Regions from separate parts of the Oerskovia enterophila genome, predicted to be linked through region 1. Evidence: predicted binding sites of a transcription regulator. Region 1 holds the regulator's gene; each other region holds the start of a gene.
The links. Region 1 encodes LexA, which represses DNA repair genes until DNA is damaged. Its sites were predicted from a motif close to TCGAACANNTGTTCGA; they were not measured.
Positions count from the first base shown of each region.

Region 2: uvrA (excinuclease ABC subunit UvrA) is a predicted target of LexA. The motif match lies at 2,313-2,328, and genes of this name have one in related genera.
Region 3: ruvA (Holliday junction branch migration protein RuvA) is a predicted target of LexA. The motif match lies at 1,942-1,957, and genes of this name have one in related genera.

Region 1 covers NZ_JBIVFZ010000001.1:993,169-997,430, reverse strand. Annotated here, with positions in the region: gene nrdR (transcriptional regulator NrdR) at 1-203, opposite strand, end outside; gene ACIPWA_RS04375 (LysM peptidoglycan-binding domain-containing protein) at 599-970, opposite strand; gene lexA (transcriptional repressor LexA) at 1,266-2,015, shown strand; gene ACIPWA_RS04365 (L-lactate dehydrogenase) at 2,147-3,100, opposite strand; gene ACIPWA_RS04360 (ATP-dependent DNA helicase) at 3,180-4,262, opposite strand, start outside.
Region 2 covers NZ_JBIVFZ010000006.1:156,847-161,108, reverse strand. Annotated here, with positions in the region: gene ACIPWA_RS18065 (TerC family protein) at 1-910, shown strand, start outside; gene ACIPWA_RS18060 (YciI family protein) at 1,067-1,375, opposite strand; gene ACIPWA_RS18055 (MBL fold metallo-hydrolase) at 1,422-2,129, opposite strand; gene uvrA (excinuclease ABC subunit UvrA) at 2,358-4,262, shown strand, end outside.
Region 3 covers NZ_JBIVFZ010000003.1:97,827-102,088, forward strand. Annotated here, with positions in the region: gene yajC (preprotein translocase subunit YajC) at 1-5, opposite strand, end outside; gene ruvB (Holliday junction branch migration DNA helicase RuvB) at 122-1,195, opposite strand; gene ruvA (Holliday junction branch migration protein RuvA) at 1,248-1,895, opposite strand; gene ruvC (crossover junction endodeoxyribonuclease RuvC) at 2,063-2,626, opposite strand; gene ACIPWA_RS09810 (YebC/PmpR family DNA-binding transcriptional regulator) at 2,713-3,471, opposite strand; gene pdxT (pyridoxal 5'-phosphate synthase glutaminase subunit PdxT) at 3,479-4,126, opposite strand.

The sequences.
Region 1 (4,262 bases):
CGCACGCCGGTCACGATCTTCTCCCGGCTGAACGGCTCGGTCACCCCCGAACGCTTGACCACGGACAGGCTCGCGGTCTCGATCGTGGTGAAGCGCCGGTTGCACGCAGGGCACTGGCGGCGACGGCGGATCGATGCGCCGTCGTCGGAGGTCCGTGAGTCGACGACCCGAGAGTCCGCGTGCCGGCAGAACGGACAGTGCATGGGAAAGGTCTCCTGTGCTGGTCGGCCTGGCTCCGGAGCGGCCGCTCCGGAGGTGCGCCCCGAACGTACGTCGCCCGCTCGGCGACATGCAAGGCGCCCCGCCCCGGGCATCGGTCACAAACGGAGAACGGAGGTGGCCGTGAACCGGCCACCTCCGTCGGGACGCCCCCGTCCCCATCTCACGTCCGCGACTCGCCTCGCAGACGTCGACGCAACTGCGGAGACGCGGCAGTGCGCGTCTCCTCCCCACCGACCGACCCCCCAGCCGGGTTGGTGAGGCAGTACTAACTTAGGGGAACCTAAGGGCAGTGCGCAACCCCTGTCTCACACGCAACCTGCCGAGACGCGGCACCAGAGCCCCGGCGAGCGCCAGCACGAACCGCCGGAGCGGCCCGTCACCCCTCGCCCACCGGGAGCAACAGCTGCTGTCCGACGTCGAGACTGGCCGACGAGAGCCCGTTGAGGGCCATCAGCTCGTCGACGACGTCACGCACGTCCCGGTCACCCCCGGCCAGCGCTGCGGCGTGCTGCCAGAGCGTCTCGCCGGCCTGGACCGCGTGCACCGTGACCTCGCGCGGCTCGCCGGCGCCCGAGGCGAAGGCCTTGCCGCCCCACAGCACGGCGAGCACCACAAGCCCGAGGGCGAGCACCGTCAGGACGACCCGACCGCGACGCGTGAGACGGAGGGGGCCCTCCGACGCCGGCACCGGCACGGACGCCCGACGCCTCGCCGTGCGCCACTCGTCCATCGACACCACTGCGCTCATGTCCACTCCTTCGCCAGGGGTGCCCGAACCGCCTTCCCCGGTCGGTTCGAACACCTGTACGTCGAACATCTGTACGATTTCTATCACCGACTGCACGCGTTGTCGAGACATGCTCGAACATGTGTTTGATTCGTGTCGCGTGGTGACCTACCCTGGACCTGTACCGGTCGTCCGATATGTCGGGCCCCTTCGGGGCGCGCGCAGGCGGCCGGGAGCTCTACCAGGAGGCGGCGCCGCTCTCGGCGCACACTCCGCAGGACAAGGACCGGAACGGCCGAGCAGGGCGGAGACGACGATGGCGGGACGGGTGGCCGACACCACGGGCAGGCTCGCGAAGGTGCACGAGCTCCCCGACCCTGCGACGGGCGGGGACGGGCTCACGGCGCGTCAGCGCCTGGTCCTCGAGACGATCCGGTCGTCGGTCGAGCAGCGCGGCTACCCGCCGAGCATGCGCGAGATCGGCGAGGCCGTCGGCCTGACCAGCCCGTCGAGCGTCAAGCACCAGCTGACGACGCTCGAGCGCAAGGGCTACCTGCGCCGCGACCCGAACCGTCCTCGGGCCATCGAGGTCGTCCAGACCGACGACTCGCGCGGGATCAGGGCTCTGCCAGGCAGCGGCTTCCCGCGCGTGGAGGGCGTGGATCCCGCCGAGGAGTCCCCCGAGCGCCCCACCCCGTCGTACGTCCCCGTCGTGGGGCGCATCGCGGCCGGTGGCCCCATCCTCGCGGAGCAGGTCGTCGAGGACGTGTTCCCGCTGCCCCGCCAGCTCGTGGGCGACGGTGAGCTCTTCCTGCTGCGCGTGTCGGGAGACTCCATGATCGACGCAGCGATCTGCGACGGCGACTGGGTCGTCGTCCGTCGCCAGCCCGTCGCGGAGAACGGTGAGATCGTGGCCGCGATGATCGACGGCGAGGCGACCGTCAAGACCTTCAAGCGCATCGACGGGCACGTGTGGCTCATGCCGCACAACGAGGCGTACCGCCCGCTGTCCGGCGACGACGCGCAGGTCCTCGGCCGCGTCGTCTCGGTCCTGCGCAGCCTCTGACCCGCTCGCCTCGAGACGTTCCTGTTCCCGCACGACGAAGGGGACGGCCGCACCGGCCGTCCCCTTCGTCGTGCCCCGGGCACCGCCTGTCGGCGGTCCTCGGCCCCCTCGCGGGAGTCAGCCCTGGCGAGTCACAGCCCGAAGCTCTTCGCGACCGCGCGCACCGAGTCCGCGGACGAGCGCAGCCCGGCGAGCTCGATGTCGGACAGCGGGACCTCGATCCGCTCCCCGCACCCTCGCCGCTCCAGCAGCGACGGCACGGACAGGCACACGTCGCTGATCCCGTGGAAGTCGTCGAGGAGCGAGGAGACGGGCAGGACGCGGTGCTCGTCGTCGAGGATCGCCTCGATGATACGGGTGGCGGCGAGCGCGACCGCGTAGTTGGTCGCGCCCTTGCCCTCGATGATGCGGTAGGCCGACTGCACGACCTCGTGCGCGATGTCCTCGCGCACCTCGGCGGTGAGCGGCCCGCGGCCCGTGAGCCCCTGCCAGTCGAGCAGCGGCACACCGCTGATGGTCGCCGAGCTCCAGAGCGGGATCTCGCTGTCGCCGTGCTCGCCCGCGATGTAGGCGTGGACGTTCTGCACCGCGACACCGCAGTGCTGCGCGACCAGGAAGCGCAGGCGGGAGGAGTCCAGGACCGTCCCGCTGCCGAAGAGCTGGTTCGACGGCAGTCCCGAGTACTTGAGCGCCGCGTACGTCACGACGTCGACCGGGTTGGTCACCATGATGTAGATCGCGTTGGGCGCGACCTCGACGAGCCCCGGCAGGATGTTGCGGACCAGGGAGATGGTCGCCCCCGCGAGGTCCAGGCGCGTCTGCCCGGGCTTCTGCTTGGCGCCCGCGGTGAAGACGACGACGTCGGCGTCGGCGCACACCGCGACGTCGTCGGAGCCCTCGACCTTGGCCATGGGCATGAACTGGATGCCGTGCTGGAGGTCGAGGACCTCGGCCTCCACCTTGGTCTTGTTGATGTCGAGGAGGCTCACGGTGTGAGCGGCCCCTCGCATGAGCGCCGCGTAGGCGAGGGTCGATCCGACGGAACCTGCGCCGACGATCGCGAGCTTGGTGGTACGGGCGGGCACTGTGCCTCCTGGACGTTGTGCGACGGACCTCGAGCCTCCGCCGGACGGAGACCGCGTCCACCGCGTGGACTGCCGGGTCTCAGCCTAGGGCGGAGAGGCGCTCGAGCGCAGAGAGGACGACACGTCGGTCGGTCGTGGTCCAGAAGTCCGGCATCGACTTGGTCAGGTAGGAACCGTAGCGAGCCGTCGCGAGGCGCGGGTCGAGGACGGCGACGACACCGCGGTCCGCGGTCGACCGGATGAGCCGCCCCGCACCCTGGGCGAGCAGCAGCGCCGCATGGTTGGCCGAGACCTGCATGAAGCCGTTGCCCCCCGCGGCCTCCACTGCGCGGGCGCGGGCCGACTTCACCGGGTCGTCGGGCCGGGGGAACGGGATCCGGTCGATGAGCACGAGCTGACAGCTGGGGCCCGGCACGTCCACGCCCTGCCACAACGAGAGCGTGCCGAACAGGCACGTCTGCGGGTCTGCGGCGAACTCCTTGACGAGCGTGGGCAGCTGGTCGTCGCCCTGGCACAGGACCGGGACGTCGAGCCGTTCGCGCATGGCCTCGGCGACCGCGAGCGCCGCGCGCCGCGACGAGAACAGGCCCAGCGTCCGCCCGCCCGCCGCGGTGATGAGGTCGGCGATCTCGTCGAGCTGCCCGTCGGTGGCCGCCTCGCGGCCGGGCTGGGGCAGGTGCTTGGCGATGTAGAGGATGCCCTGCTGGGGGTAGTCGAACGGGCTGCCGACGTCCAGGCCGCTCCAGGTGGCCCCGTCGTCGTCGAGCCCGAGCGAGCGGGCAACGGGATCGAACGTCCCCCCGAGCGCGAGCGTCGCCGACGTGAAGACGCCCGTGCGCTCGGTCAGGAGGTTGGTCCGGATGAGCCCGGCCACCGCGAGCGGCGCGGCGTGCAGCTTGCTCACGCCGTCCCCGCTCCAGCGACCGTCCTCGCCGGCGCGCGAGCACCACAGGACGTCGTGCCCCGTGGGGTCCTGCGCCATGCGCTCGGCGATCTCGAAGACCTGGAGCATGGTGGCCTGGGCCATCTTCATCCCGGTGTCCGGCTGCGCCTGAGGCCCGCCCGAGGTGTCCGGCTTGAGCGCGCTGAGCACCGTGCGCGCCGCGTCGCGGACCGCCGCGACGGCCGAGCGCGCGTCGTCGGGCAGGCCGTCCGGGAAGCG
Region 2 (4,262 bases), on a different contig from region 1:
GTCGATGAAGGAGAGCGGCCTGTGGGTGGCGTTCTACGTCGCCCTGGCACTGGTCTTCGGTGGGCTCGTCGCTCTCGTGGGCGGGAGCGCCCCGGCGGTCGAGTTCTACGCGGGCTGGCTCACCGAGTACAGCCTGTCGGTGGACAACCTCTTCGTGTTCGTCATCATCATGACGAGGTTCGCCGTACCCCGTGAGCACCAGCAGAAGGTCCTCATGGTGGGGATCATCGTGGCGCTCGTGCTGCGCGGCGCCTTCATCCTGGCGGGCGCGGCGATCATCGCGCAGTTCGTGTGGGTGTTCTACCTGTTCGGCGCGTTCCTGATCTACACCGCGATCAAGCTCGTCGCGGGCGGGGACGAACCGGAGGAGTACCAGGAGAACCGGATGATCCGCTCGCTGCGGCGGGTGCTTCCCCTGTCGCAGACGTACGACGGCGGCAGGCTGCGGACCGTGGTCGACGGCAAGAGGCTCTTCACGCCCATGCTCATCGTGTTCCTCGCGATCGGCAGCACGGACCTGCTGTTCGCGTTCGACTCGATCCCCGCGATCTTCGGCCTGACGCAGGACCCGTTCATCGTGTTCACGACGAACGTGTTCGCGCTCATGGGGCTCCGTCAGCTCTACTTCCTGCTGGGGGGGCTCCTGGAGCGCCTGGTCTACCTGCCGATCGGCCTGGCGGTGATCCTGGGCTTCATCGGGGTCAAGCTGATCCTCGAGGCGCTGCACGAGAACACGCTGCCGTTCATCAACGGCGGGCACCACATCGAGGCCGTCCCCACGGTCCCGATCTGGCTCTCGCTCGTGGTGATCGTGGGAGCGCTCGGGGTCACGACGGTCGCGAGCCTGCTGCGCACGCGCGGCCAGGACAAGACGGAGACCGTGCCCGACGACGTCGACGTGGCCTCCTAGTCGGCTCACCCGGCGCACGCTCGGCCCGGTACGCCACGGCCCGCCTCCCCTCGGGGAGGCGGGCCGTCGTGCTGCACGGTCTGGGTCGGGAGCGCGGGCCCGGTCGTGCCGGGCGGGTCCGGGCGCCGCAGGCGGAGCCGCGCGGGCCGTCCCGGGTCAGATGCGGTCGGACCAGGGGCCGAGCACGGGAACCCAGGGACGGACCGTGCGACGCGTGATGACGTTCTCCCGGGCGAACGGGTCGGCGTCGAGCGTCGCCGCCACTCCGGCCTCGTCGGCGGCCTCGACCAGGAGGAGCGCCCCTGCGGGGTTGGCGACGTCCTGGGCGAGGGGACCGGACGCGAGCAGGGTGCCCTGCTCAAGCAGGCCGCCCAGGAAGGCACGGTGCTCGGGGCGGAACGCGTCGAGGACGGCGGGCTTGTCGGCGTACGTGTAGGTCACGGCGAAGATCGGCATGTCGCTCATTCAAGCACCTCGAGCGGCACGGGCCTCCCGAGGTCCGCGGCCGCTGCTACCAGCCTCGTGCGCGCCACTCCTCGAGGTGGGGACGCTCGGTGCCGAGCGTCGTGTCCGCGCCGTGCCCGGGGTAGACCCACGTCGCGTCGTCGAACCTGTCGAAGAGCCTCTCGGTGACGTCGGCGTAGAGGAGTGCGAAGCGTCCAGGGTCCTGCTCGGTGTTGCCCACCCCGCCCGGGAAGAGCGAGTCTCCCGTGAACAGGTGTGCGCGCCCGGAGACGGCCCCGGGTGCGGTGGCGTGCTCGGGCTCGCGGTACGCGAGCGCGACCGACCCAGGTGTGTGGCCGCGCAGGGCGACGACCCCGAGGGTGAGGTGCCCGACGACGAGCGTGTCGCCGTCGTGCAAGGATCTGCCGACGCCGACCTCCGTGGCACGGGTGACGGCATCGGCGTCGGGTTCGCCGACCGCGACCGTGGCTCCCGTGACCGCCACGAGGGACGCGAGCGCGGCGATGTGGTCGCGGTGACGGTGCGTCGTGACGACCATGTCGAGGCGGGCCGAAGGCGAGCCCTCACGGACGAGCTCGGCGAGCCGGTCCGGTTCGGCAGCAGCATCCACCAGGAGCTGGGCTCCGCTCCTCCGGCAGGTCAGGAGGTAGGCGTTGTTGTGCGACGTCCCGACGGCGAGCTTGCGGACCTCGATCTCGTCCAGGACCCGCAGGTCGCTCGGACCTCCGACCGCGACGTCTCCGGTGTATCCCACGAGCCCTCCAGGTAGTTTCGGTCGGTAGCCGGCGGGGTGGCTGAACCGACGGCGGTCGGCTGGTCGTGTGACGAGCCTCTCGTCGAAGTCTGGCACGGCGAGCAGATGGCTCGGAGTGCTGGTCAGGGGCATGGCGCAGGCGCCGTCGGCTCGCCGGTCGGGGCGACGCCGGTCGTCCGCGTCTCGAACAGGTGTGCGAATGTCAGGGGCGAGGCATACGATGCTTCGGTGAGCAATCGCCTTGTCATCGCTGGTGCCCGTGAGCACAACCTCCGCAACGTCGACCTCGACCTGCCGAGGGACCAGCTCATCGTCTTCACGGGGCTGTCGGGGTCCGGCAAGTCCTCTCTCGCGTTCGACACGATCTTCGCGGAGGGGCAGCGTCGGTACGTCGAGTCGTTGTCCGCCTACGCCCGTCAGTTCCTGGGGCAGATGGACAAGCCGGACGTCGACTTCATCGAGGGCCTCTCGCCCGCGGTCTCGATCGACCAGAAGTCGACCAACCGCAACCCTCGCTCGACGGTCGGGACCATCACCGAGGTCTACGACTACCTCCGCCTGCTGTTCGCACGCGCCGGGACCCAGCACTGCCCCGTCTGCGGAGAGAAGGTCCAGGCCCAGACGCCGCAGCAGATCGTCGACCGTCTCCTCGAGCTGCCGGAAGGGACTCGCTACCAGGTCCTCGCCCCCGTCGTGCGCGGCCGCAAGGGCGAGTACAGCGAGCTCTTCAAGGAGCTCCAGTCCAAGGGGTTCGCGCGTGCCCGCGTCGACGGCGAGGTCGTCCAGCTCACGGACCCGCCTGCGCTCGAGAAGAAGCTCAAGCACGACATCGAGGTCGTGATCGACCGTCTCGTCTCGCGCGAGGGCGTCCAGCGCCGGCTCACGGACTCCGTGGAGACCGCTCTCGGCCTCGCAGGTGGCCTCGTCGTGGTCGAGCTCGTGGACGCGGACGCCGACGACCCGCAGCGCGAGCGCCGGTTCTCCGAGAAGCGTGCGTGCCCCAACGACCACGAGCTCACGCTCGACGAGATCGAGCCGCGTACCTTCTCGTTCAACGCGCCCTACGGCGCGTGCCCCGAGTGCACGGGCATCGGGTTCCGGCTCGAGGTGGACCCGGACCTCGTGATCCCGGACGACGAGAAGTCGCTCGCCGAGGGAGCCGTCGCCCCCTGGGCCCAGATCTCCTCCGAGTACTTCAACCGCGTCCTGACCGCTCTCGCCTCGGACCTGGGGTTCTCCATGGACGTGCCCTGGCGCGCGCTGCCGCAGCGCGCGCAGCAGGCCGTCCTCTACGGCCAGAACCACGAGGTCCACGTCCGCTACAAGAACCGCTGGGGCCGTGAGCGTCAGTACTCGACCGGCTTCGAGGGCGTCGTGACCTTCCTGGAGCGCCGTCACGGCGAGACCGAGTCGGAGTGGTCCAAGGAGAAGTACGAGGCGTACATGCGCGAGACGCCGTGCCCCGTCTGCCAGGGCACGCGCCTCAAGCCCGAGGTCCTCGCGGTCAAGGTCGGCGACAAGTCGATCGCCGAGGTCTGCCGTCTGCCGCTGCGCGAGGCCGCGGCCTTCCTCGGCTCGCTCGAGCTCGGTACACGCCAGAAGGCCATCGCGACCGAGGTGCTCAAGGAGATCGACGCCCGTCTGGGCTTCCTGCTCGACGTGGGCCTCGACTACCTCTCGCTCGAGCGCCCCGCCGGGACCCTCTCGGGGGGCGAGGCGCAGCGCATCCGGCTCGCGACGCAGATCGGCTCGGGGCTCGTCGGTGTGCTGTACGTCCTCGACGAGCCGAGCATCGGTCTGCACCAGCGGGACAACCGGCGGCTCATCGACACGCTCACCCGGCTGCGCGACCTGGGCAACACGCTCATCGTCGTCGAGCACGACGAGGACACCATCCGCGCCGCCGACTGGATCGTGGACATCGGCCCCGGGGCGGGGGAGCACGGCGGGCGCGTCATCCACTCGGGCGACTACGCGGGACTCCTCGAGGCCCCCGAGTCCGTCACGGGTGCCTACCTCGCCGGGCGCCGCAGCATCCCCCTGCCGGCGACGCGTCGTCCCGTGGACAAGAGCCGTCAGGTCACGGTCATCGGTGCGCGCGAGCACAACCTCGAGGGTATCGACGTCAGCTTC
Region 3 (4,262 bases), on a different contig from region 1:
TCCATGACGGGGTAACCGATTCCTGTTCTGTGCTGGGATCTGCGCGGCAGTCTAGGCGCACGCGTACGGATCACCAACGAACCGTACGACCGTGGAGTTCCGCCGCTCAGACTCCCCCAGTCTAGGCCCCGGTGTCGAACAGGGTTCGCCCCGTCCGTCCGGAGCCGTTCCGTCCCCCTGTCAGGCCGCCCGGGCCGCGGGGCGCAAGGGGGTCGGGGGGTGTGAGCCCGAGGTGCGCCCAGGCGGCCGCGGTCGCGACGCGCCCACGCGGGGTGCGCCCGATCAGCCCTTCGCGCACGAGGAACGGCTCGACGACGGTCTCGACGGTCTCCGCCTCCTCGCCCACGGTCACGGCCAGGGTGCTCAGCCCCACGGGGCCGCCGTTGAAGCGGGCGCACAGCGCGCCGAGCACGGCCCGGTCGAGGCGGTCCATGCCGAGCTCGTCGACCTCGTAGACCTCGAGCGCCGCCCGCGCGGCCCGCAGGTCCAGCGAGCCGTCGCCGCGCACCTGGGCCCAGTCGCGCACGCGGCGCAGCAGGCGGTTGGCGATGCGGGGGGTGCCGCGCGAGCGGCCCGCGATCTCGTGGGCGGCGTCGGCGTCGAGCCGGACGCCGAGCAGGCCGGCCGAGCGGACCAGGACGCGCTGGAGCTCGTCGGGCGAGTAGAAGTCGAGGTGCCCGGTGAACCCGAACCGGTCGCGCAGCGGCGCGGGCAGCAGCCCGGCGCGCGTGGTGGCCCCCACGACCGTGAACGGCGGCAGGGCCAGCGGGATCGCGCTCGCCCCGGCGCCCTTGCCCACGACCACGTCGACCCGGAAGTCCTCCATGGCGACGTAGAGCAGCTCCTCGGCGGGGCGCGCGAGCCGGTGGATCTCGTCGATGAACAGGACCTCGCCCTCCTCGAGGGAGGACAGGACCGCGGCGAGGTCGCCCGCGTGCTGGATCGCGGGGCCCGACGTCACCCGCAGGGACGCGCCGAGCTCGGCCGCGATGATCATGGCGAGGGTCGTCTTGCCGAGCCCGGGGGGGCCCGAGAGCAGGACGTGGTCGGGGGTCGCTCCGCGGGCCAGCGCGGCCTGCAGGACCAGGGAGAGCTGGTCGCGCACGACGAGCTGGCCGACGAACTCCTCGAGCCGCCGGGGGCGCAGCGCGGCCTCGGCCGCGCGCTCGAGGTCGTCCGCGGCCGGCGCCACGATCCGCTCGGACGTGAAGGGCTCCTCGCCCTCGGCGTACCCGACGCGGTCGAAGTCACCCACGGGGGCCGCCCAGGACGCGCAGCGAGGCGCGCAGGGCGCCGGCGATCTCGTCGGGGGCGACGACGTCGACGCCGGCCTGGGCCAGGACCGTGGCGAGCGCGTCCTCGGCGGCCTTGGGGTTCCAGCCGAGCCCCACGAGCGCCTGGACGACCTGGTCGCGCTGGTCGTCGACCACGGCGGCGCCCGTGCCTGCCGCCTCCTCGCCGGTCCCGTCGCCGGCGCCCGTGGGGGCCCCGAGCCGGTCGCCGAGCTCGAGCGCGATGCGCTGGGCGCCCTTGCGCCCGATACCGGGCACGCGCATGAGCGCGGCGATGTCCTCGGAGGCCACGGCGCGGCGCAGGGCGTCAGGCGTGTGGACAGCGAGCATCGCCAGGGCCAGGCGCGGGCCGACGCCGCTGACGGTCTGCACGGCCTCGAAGACGGTGCGCTCGTCGTCGTCGGCGAACCCGAACAGGGTGAACGAGTCCTCGCGCACGACCATGCTCGTGGACAGGCTTGCCGCCTCGCCCACGCGCAGCGTGGACAGGGTCGCGGGGGTCGCGTGCACGAGGTACCCCACGGCTCCCCCGGCGCCGCCCACCTCGATGACAGCGCGGTCCAGGCGGACGTTCGCCACCGTTCCCGACAGCGAAGCGATCACTGTGCCTCCATGCATCCTCGCGGGCCCCGGCCGCGCGCGACCGATCCCGAACACCTGTACGAAACTGCGGCCACTCTAGCAACGGGCGGGCGTGCGCCCGGGTGAGCCTCGCCGTCGGGCACCTCGACGCACCGCGCTCCCCCGGCACGTGCCCCTGCCGCGGGCACCTAGCGGCGCGGGCCGCGCGAGGCCTGCTCTGCCGCGGCCCACGCCCGCTGGGCGGGGGTGAGCTGGTGGCGGTCGCCGCCCTGCAGCGCGCCCGCGGGGCGCCACATGTGGCAGATCGCCAGCGCCAGGGCGTCGGCGGCGTCCGCGGGCTTGGGCAGCTCGGCCAGGCCCAGGATGCGCGCGACCATGCGCTGGACCTGGACCTTGTCCGCCCGGCCCGTGCCGGTCACGGCCGCCTTGACCTCGCTGGGGGTGTGCATCGCGACCGGGACCCCGCGGCGGGCCGCGGCGACCATCGCGAGCCCCGCGACCTGCGCGGTGCCCATGACGGTGCTCACGTTGTGCTGGGCGAAGACCCGCTCGACGGCCACGACGTCCGGGACGTGCTCGTCCATCCAGGCGTCCAGGCGTTGGGCGATCGTGAGCAGGCGCAGGTCCACCGACATGTCCGGGGGGCTCTGCAGGACCCCGACCGCGACCATCTGCGCGCGCCGCCCGGGCAACGAGTCGACGACGCCCACGCCGCAGCGGGTCAGGCCTGGGTCCACTCCGAGCACGCGCACGCGCTCACCTTCTCACGCGCCACCCACGACGAAGGGCTCCCACGCGAGCGGTCGCGCGAGAGCCCTTGGTCACACCGGGTGGTGGGTCAGTCGTCGTTCTCGAGCTCGGCCATGACCTCGTCGCTCGCGGTGAAGTTCGCGTAGACGTTCTGCACGTCGTCGCTGTCCTCGAGCGCGTCGATCAGGCGCAGGATCTTGCGGGCGCCCTCGGCGTCGACCTCGACCTCCATGGACGGGTGGAAGACCACGTCCGCGGAGTCGTACTCGATGCCGGCGTCCTGCAGCGCGGTGCGGACCGCGACCAGGTCGGTGGCCTCGGTGAGGACCTCGAACGTGTCGCCCTCGTCCGTGACCTCCTCGCCGCCCGCCTCCAGGACGGCCTCCATCACGTCGTCCTCGGTGGTGCCCTCCTTGGGCACCACGATGACGCCCTTGCGGGAGAACAGGTAGGACACCGAGCCCGGGTCCGCGAGCTGGCCCCCGTTGCGCGTGAACGCGATGCGGACCTCCGCGGCGGCACGGTTCTTGTTGTCCGTGAGGCACTCGACCAGGACGGCGATGCCGCCCGTGCCGTAGCCCTCGTACATGATCGTCTGGTAGTCGGCGCCGCCGGCTTCCTGGCCCGAGCCGCGCTTGAGGGCGCGGTCGATGTTGTCGTTGGGGACCGAGGACTTCTTGGCCTTCTGGACGGCGTCGAAGAGCGTGGGGTTACCGGCGAGGTCCCCGCCGCCCGTGCGGGCCGCGACCTCGATGTTCTTGATGAGCTTGGCGAACAGCTTGCCGCGCTTGGCGTCGATCACGGCCTTCTTGTGCTTGGTCGTAGCCCACTTGGAGTGTCCTGACATACCCCTGTTACTCCTTCACGATTGCGACGAAGAGCTCGTGCACCCGCGCATCGCCCGTGATCTCGGGGTGGAAGGAGGTGGCGAGCAACGTTCCCTGACGTACTGCGACGATTCTACCTGCGTCTTCGCCCGCGCCCGCGGCGGGCACGGCGCCCGACGCGGGCGCGGAGGCGCCCCGGTGGCGCGTGCGCGCCAGGACCTGGACCCCCGGGCCGGCCTGCTCGACCCACGGGGCCCGGATGAACGCGGCGGGCACGGGCCCGCCCGGCACCCCGGTCATCTCCACGGACGACTCGAACGAGTCGACCTGACGCCCGAACGCGTTGCGGCGCACCGTGACGTCCAGGCCACCGAGGGTCTGCTGGTCGTGGGTCGCCCCCAGCACCCGGTCCGCGAGCAGGATCATGCCCGCGCACGAGCCGTACACCGGCAGACCTGCGGCGATCGCGGCCCGCAGCGGGTCGAACAGCTCGAAGATCCGCAGCAGCTTGTCGATCGTCGTCGACTCCCCGCCGGGGAGCACGAGGCCGTCGAGCGCGGCGAGCTCGGTGGGGCGCCGCACGGTGACGGCGCGCGCACCGGCCACCTCGAGGGCGGCCACGTGCTCACGGACGTCGCCCTGCAGGGCGAGGACTCCAATGACCGGTTTCACGATCGCCCATCGTACGCGCCGCGCGGCGCGCGGTGCGGGGGTGCCCGACGACGGCGCTCGCGGCCGGAGGGCGGGTGCGGCCCGGACGCGGGGCCGGGTCCGAGCGCCCCGGTCGGGCGCGGCGCGCCTCGGGACGCGG